DNA from 2 places in the Tardiphaga sp. 172_B4_N1_3 genome. Region 1 is predicted to be linked to the other one. Evidence: riboswitches for the same ligand, from Rfam matches in the RefSeq annotation. Region 1 holds a riboswitch; the other holds the start of a gene.
What was found. Region 1 has a riboswitch for cobalamin ahead of metE (5-methyltetrahydropteroyltriglutamate--homocysteine S-methyltransferase). Riboswitches for the same ligand answer to the same signal wherever they lie in the genome.

Region 2: linked by a shared signal. The riboswitch ahead of AB7783_RS29110 (ribonucleoside-diphosphate reductase subunit alpha) and the one ahead of metE (5-methyltetrahydropteroyltriglutamate--homocysteine S-methyltransferase) in region 1 are both predicted to bind cobalamin.

The regions. Positions count from the first base shown of each region.
Region 1 is NZ_CP197238.1:1,459,942-1,463,436, forward strand. Features, by position in the region: gene AB7783_RS06615 (peptidoglycan DD-metalloendopeptidase family protein) at 1-1,262, shown strand, start outside; cobalamin riboswitch at 1,431-1,642, shown strand; gene metE (5-methyltetrahydropteroyltriglutamate--homocysteine S-methyltransferase) at 1,747-3,495, shown strand, end outside.
Region 2 is NZ_CP197238.1:6,172,257-6,175,751, forward strand. Features, by position in the region: gene AB7783_RS29100 (GlxA family transcriptional regulator) at 22-987, shown strand; gene AB7783_RS29105 (hypothetical protein) at 994-1,179, opposite strand; cobalamin riboswitch at 1,369-1,583, shown strand; gene AB7783_RS29110 (ribonucleoside-diphosphate reductase subunit alpha) at 1,703-3,495, shown strand, end outside.

The DNA of each region.
Region 1 (3,495 bases):
CCCGTGGCTTTGGCTGGCAAGGCGAAACCACCGGCTCGGTGCCGCAGCGAGCACCGCGCGCGCCGGTCGAGCGCCAGGAGCTGCCGCAGTATCAGCGCCCGGCCTATAATCCGCAGCCGCAGTATCAATCCCAGCCTTTGCCGCCGCCGATCTCGGCGCCGCAGTCCTATCCGACAGCCCGTCCGGTTGCATCGGCTGCTCCCGTCAGCGGGGGCGGCAACGGTATGTATACGCCGCCGCCCGCACGTGCGCCGATCGAAACCACCGGCTCCACGGCACCGCGCTCGGTTGCAGCGACCAACGGCCTTGCCCGTGATGGCGGCACCTCGATCATCGTCGGCACCAGCGATACGCTCGATGGTCTGGCGAAACGCTACAACGTCTCGTCGGCTGCGATCCTGCAGGCCAATGGCTACAAGGGGCCGCGCGCGCTGTCGCCCGGCCAGTCGCTGATCATTCCGCGTCAGGGCGCCGCGGCAACTCCGGCCGTTGCTGCTGCTCCGAGCAAACCTGCCGTCGGCACATCGACCACGCATTTCGTCAATCGCGGCGATACGCTGATGAGCATCTCGCGTCGGAACAACGTGTCGGTCGCCGAACTCGCGCGCGCCAATGGTCTGGCGCCGACTGCCCAATTGAAGCTCGGCTCCAAGATCACGGTACCCGGTGCGCGTACGGCCAACGCAGCTCCTGTAGCCGCGCCGCTCGCTGCGCCCGTCGCAGCCGTGACGGCCGCTCCGGCTGGCGCGGTCACGTCCGCTGCCGTGGCCCGTGTTGCGTCTGCCGAACCCGCACAGAAGGCCCGCCTGGCAAGTGCCACGACGACGCCTGAAGAAACCGCGCCGGAATCGCCGACTAAAGCCGCTGACGCAACCGGCGCTTTGCCGACGTTCCGTTGGCCGGTGCGCGGCCGCGTGGTCACAGGCTACGGCGCCAAGACCAATGGCAAGTCCAACGACGGCATCAACGTCGCCGTGCCGGAAGGCACGCCGATCAAGGCTGCCGAAGATGGCGTCGTTGCCTATTCCGGCAACGAGCTGAAGGGTTACGGCAATCTGGTCCTCGTTCGTCACTCCAACGGCTACGTCACCGCATATGCCCATGCGAGTGAGCTGATGGTGAAGCGTGGCGAGACCATCAAGCGCGGTCAGGTGATCGGCAAGTCCGGCCAGTCCGGTGAGGTTACTTCGCCGCAGCTTCACTTCGAGATCCGCAAGGGCTCGTCGCCGGTCGATCCGCTGCAGTTCCTCAACGGGGCGTAAGCGCAATCCACGAAGTGTAGTTCGCATTTAAGCAAGCCCGGCCTCGTGCCGGGCTTGATGCGTTTGATCTCGGGGCTACGGCCCACTCCAGCTCCGGAGTCTTCAACGCGCTGCTGCGAGTGGGCAGCTTGCGCGCGCAAGCTCGGTTGACTGCCGCGCGATGTTGCCCATATGTGGACATGTCGTGGTTCTTCGGGAAGGTTTGCCCGAAGCTAAGAGGGAAGCCGGTGAGGCGTTAAGCCAAGGCCGGAGCTGCCCCCGCAACTGTAAGCGGTGAGCCGCTGTCCATTAAAGTCACTGAGACCCGCAAAGGTTTTGGGAAGGCCGGACGGCAGCATTGACCCGCAAGCCAGGAGACCTGCCTCGACAACATAAACGTCCTCGGGCGGGGTGTCCCGGTGGTGCGGTTGCGATTCCGCGACTGCCGTCGTGGAATCCAGACGTGTCACTTTGGCCTTTTGCCCCCAATCATTGGGGTTAAGCCATGTCTACTGTGTCAAAGTCTACTTCTTCCAAGTCTTCTGCCAAATCTACGTCCTCGCTTCCTGTTGCTACGTTGGGAACGCCACGGATCGGTCCGCGGCGTGAGCTCAAGATGGCGCTGGAAAGCTATTGGTCCGGTGCAATCGACGAGAATGCGCTGATCGATGTCGGCGTCGGGCTGCGTGCCGCAAACTGGGCACGTCAGAAGTCGCTCGGGATCACGGTTATGCCGTCGAACGACTTCTCATTCTACGATCAGGTACTCGATACCAGCGTCATGGTAGGCGCCATTCCGAAGGTCTATGGCTGGAAGGGAGGAGACGTTTCCTTCGCGACCTACTTTGCCATGGCGCGTGGATCACAAGGCGATGCGCATGACGAGGCCTGCACGCACGGCTCTCATACGCATGATACGTCGCAAGGCGTACCAGCACAGGAGATGACCAAATGGTTTGATACCAACTACCATTTCATGGTGCCTGAACTGGCGCAGGATCAGACCTTCAGTCTCGCATCGCGCAAGCCGATCAAGGAGTACGAGGAGGCGAGATCGCTGGGTTATCAGACACGACCTGTGCTGGTTGGGCCCGTGACCTATCTCAAACTGGCCAAGAGCGCGGATGCGTCATTCGACCCGGTGACGCTGCTCGATCGATTGCTGCCCGTCTATGTCGAGGTGCTCGGGGAATTAGCCGACAGCGGCGCCGAATGGGTGCAACTGGATGAGCCGTGTCTGGTGCTCGATCTCGACGCGCCCGCCCGGCAGGCGCTGCAAAAGACTTATGCGGCTTTTGCCGAAGCGGTTCCGCAACTCAGGATCATGCTGAACACGTATTTTGGTGAGCTGGGCGACAACCTCGATCTGGCCCTGTCGCTTCCCGTCGCCGGGCTTCATCTCGATCTGGTCCGCGCGCAGGACCAGTTCGATGAAGTCGCTGCGAAGGCGCGGAAGGACATGATCCTCTCGCTGGGCGTGATCGATGGCCGCAATATCTGGCGGTCCGATTTGTCCAGTCTGCTCGATGGGTTGGAGCCCATGGTCGATCTCCTGGGGAGGGATCGCGTTGAGCTCGCGCCGTCCTGCTCGCTGCTACATGTGCCGATCGATCTCAGCCTTGAGACTGATCTCGATCCGGACGTCAAAAGCTGGCTGGCCTTTTCAGTCCAGAAAATGGAGGAACTGGCGGCGCTCGGATCCGCCTTGGCTGGCAGTCGCGCGGATGTCGCCGCAAAGCTCGCTGCGTCGGATGCGGCGGCAGCCGCGCGGGTCGCATCGTCGAAGATCCACGATCTTGCTGTCACCAAACGCGTCGCTTCTGTTGATGCGACTATGCGTCGTCGCAGCAGCGATTTTGCCACGCGCACGAGCGAGCAGCATCGGCGCTTCAAGCTGCCGGCATTTCCGACCACGACCATCGGCTCGTTTCCGCAGACCGCGGAAGTGAGAAACGCTCGCGGGGCCCATGTTAGGGGCACGCTCAGCGATGCCGCCTACAAGACGTTCCTGCAGAACCAAACGGCGAGGGCAGTGCGCTGGCAGGAGAACATCGGTCTCGACGTGCTGGTGCATGGCGAGTTCGAGCGCAACGACATGGTGCAGTATTTTGGCGAACAGCTCGCCGGCTTCGCCTTCACCAAATACGGCTGGGTGCAGTCCTACGGTTCCCGCTGCGTGCGGCCACCTGTGCTGTTCGGCGACGTGTCCCGGCCGCATCCGATGACAGTCGAATGGTGGCAGTACTCGCAGTCG
Region 2 (3,495 bases), 4.7 Mb from region 1:
TCCTCGCCGTCGGAATGAAGCATCACCATGAAGACCGTTGCTCTTGCGATCTTTCCGGGCGTCCAGTCGCTGGACGTAGCCGGTCCGCTTGATGTGTTCATGGAGGCCAATGGCTTCGTTGCGCCGGGCGACGGCTACGACATCACACTTGTCGCTGCAGACTGCGCGCCGCTGCGTGCATCGAACGGTTTGCGGATATCGGCCGATCTGGCGTTCAGTGATGCGGACAAGCCCTGGGATCTGGTTCTGGTGGCCGGCGGGTCTGGGCTGCCGACGGCAGAGCCCGACCCGCAGCTTACAGAGTGGCTGGCCAATGCGGCGCTCCAAGCGGGGCGTTACGGTTCGGTGTGCACCGGGGCATTCGCGCTCGGCCATGCAGGCCTGCTCGACGACAAGACTGTGACGACGCACTGGCAGAATGCGCCGCTATTGGCGTTGCGTTTCCCCAAGGCGCATGTGGAGTTCGATCGCATCTATAGCCGCGATGGCGCGCTGGTGACGTCGGCCGGCGTCACCGCAGGGATCGATCTCGGTCTCGCACTGGTCCAGGAAGATCATGGCGCGGATGTCGCGCTGGCCGTAGCCAAGCGTCTGGTTGTGGTGGCGCAGCGCCAGGGTGGCCAGTCGCAATTCAGTCCCTATCTGGTACCGCCGGCCGAGCCGGACTCGCCGATCGCGCGAGTCCATGCCCATGTGATGGCGCATCTGCGTGACGCACACAGCGTGGATGAACTGGCCGATGTGGCGGGCATGAGCGCGCGCACCTTCGCGCGGGTGTTCAAGCTCGAGACCAAAATGACGCCGGCAGATTTTGTCGAGGGCGCCCGGATCGACACGGCACGCAACCGCCTCGAAGGCAGCGATCTGCCGCTCAAGGTCGTGGCCTATGAATCCGGTTTCACCACCGCCGAACATATGCGTCAGGTCTTCGTGCGACGGCTGGGCCTGACGCCCAGCCAGTATCGGGCCAGCTTTCGCGCGGTCTGATTCTGCTCAGGCGAGTTGCAGCGAAGAAATCGGATCGCTCGCAGGAAAGCTGTCCATCAGCGCTTCGTTCAGCATCTCGTCGAGGCGGCGCCGGGCGATCTGATCCCTCGTCTCGAACGCCGTGAGCGCACCGGCTCGCTCTACGAAAGCGCTGAAGTTGATCCTTTCAGTGGTCGTCATCAGGTCGCGCATCGCATCCTCCATCGGTTGATCACGATGTTCTGCGCTTCGCGGTGCTCGGCGGCAACGAATCGCATCGTGCAGAAACCGCCAACGACCCCGCGGTTTCCGCCACGCAAGCGGTTGTCCACTGAACCAACAGCCCTACCGAATTTGTTGCGTTCGGCGCCAATGCTCGCTTGACACTTCACCGCGGGTCACACCAAATGTAGATGTCACGGTCCGCCTGGTCGCAAGACTTGGTGGCTAAGAGGGAAGCCGGTAAAGACGCTGTTTTGCGTCATATTCCGGCGCTGCCCCCGCAACTGTAAGCAGTGAGTCTGTTTCGATTGAAGTCACTGATGCGCAAGCATCGGGAAGGCTGAAACAGACATTGACCTGCGAGCCAGGAGACCTGCCGCGACACCAGAACGTCCATGGGCGGGGTGTCCCAGCGGTCGCTTGCAGGCAATGCCGGCGGATCTCCGCCGTGTATTTTGCAGCGTCCTTTCGGCCCCAGCCCCCATTGCTTGATGCATCACACGGGGTCTTGCCGATGCCTACTTCCTCTTCTGTTTTGTCCAACGGACGCGATGCGGCTCATGCGCCGCTGATTCAACTGTCGCCGGAAACGCTCGCTGCGCCTGCGCGCGAACCCTCAATGCAGATCATCCGGCGCAACGGCACGGTGTCGCCCTTCGACGGCAGCAAGATTTCCGTCGCGATGACCAAGGCCTTTCTGGCCGTCGAGGGCCACACGGCAGCGGCCTCGCGCCGCGTCCATGAGGCGGTGGAACAACTGACCGGCGAAGTCGTGGCTGCATTGACGCGCCGCGTCGGTGAAGGCCGCACCTTCCATATCGAGGACGTCCAGGATCAGGTCGAACTGGCGCTGATGCGCAGCGAGCACCACAAGGTGGCGCGCGCCTATGTGCTGTACCGCGAGGAGCGCGCTCGCACCCGCGCCGAAGAACTGGCCGCGAAGCCGGCGCTCGTCTCCACCGCACCGGTGCTGCATGTCACGCTCGCCAACGGCACCCGCGCCCCGCTCGATTCGGCGCGTCTGGCGCTGATCGTCAACGAGGCCTGCGCCGGCCTTGACGGCGTCGATGCCGCCCCGGTGCTCGAGGAAACCCGCCGCAATCTCTATGACGGCATCACGCTGGATGAGCTGGCACTGGCCGGCATCATGGCCGCGCGCACGCTGGTGGAGCAGGAGCCGAATTACACCTTTGTCAGCGCCCGCCTGCTGCTCGACAAACTGCGTACCGAAGTCCTGTCCTTTGTCGGGGCCACGCCGACCCACGCGTCGCAGGCCGACATGACCACGCGCTACGCTGAATATTTCGGCGCCTATATCAAGACCGGCATTGCGGCCGAGCTGCTCGATCCCGAACTCGCGCGCTTCGATCTCAAGCGCATCGCCGCCGCGCTAAAGCCGGAAGGGGACCTTCAGTTCCAGTTCCTGGGATTGCAGACGCTCTATGACCGCTACTTCCTGCATGTGCAGGGCAATCGCATCGAACTGCCGCAGGCCTTCTTCATGCGCGTCGCCATGGGCCTCGCGCTGCGCGAGATCGACCGCGAAGCCCGCGCCATCGAATTCTACAATCTGCTGTCGTCGTTCGACTTCATGGCCTCGACGCCGACGCTGTTCAATTCGGGTACGCAGCGGCCGCAGCTGTCGTCCTGCTTCCTCACCACGGTGGCGGACGATCTCGACGGCATCTTCAAGTCGGTGAAGGACAATGCGCTGCTGGCGAAATATTCCGGTGGTCTCGGCAATGACTGGACTCGGGTGCGCGGTCTCGGCGCGCATATCAAGGGCACCAATGGCGAGAGTCAGGGCGTCGTGCCATTCCTGAAGGTCGCCAATGATACGGCCATCGCCGTCAACCAGGGCGGCAAGCGCAAGGGCGCAGTCTGCGCCTATCTCGAGACCTGGCACATCGACATCGAGGAATTCCTCGATCTCCGCAAGAACACCGGCGACGACCGCCGCCGCACCCACGATATGAACACCGCCAACTGGGTGCCGGATCTTTTCATGCAGCGCGTCGAGCTTGATGGCGAATGGACGCTGTTCTCGCCGGACGAGACGCCGGAACTGCACGATCTCTATGGCAAGCCGTTTGCCGAGCGCTACGCAGCCTATGAGGAAAAAGCTGCGCGCGGCGAGATCCGCGTGTTCAAGACAGTGCGTGCGACTGACCTGTGGCGCCGCATGCTGACCATGGTGTTCGAGACCGGCCACCCCTGGATCACCTTCAAGGATCCCTGCAATCTGCGCTCGCCGCAGCAGCATGCCGGCGTCATCCACTCGTCGAATCTCTGCACGGAAATCACGCT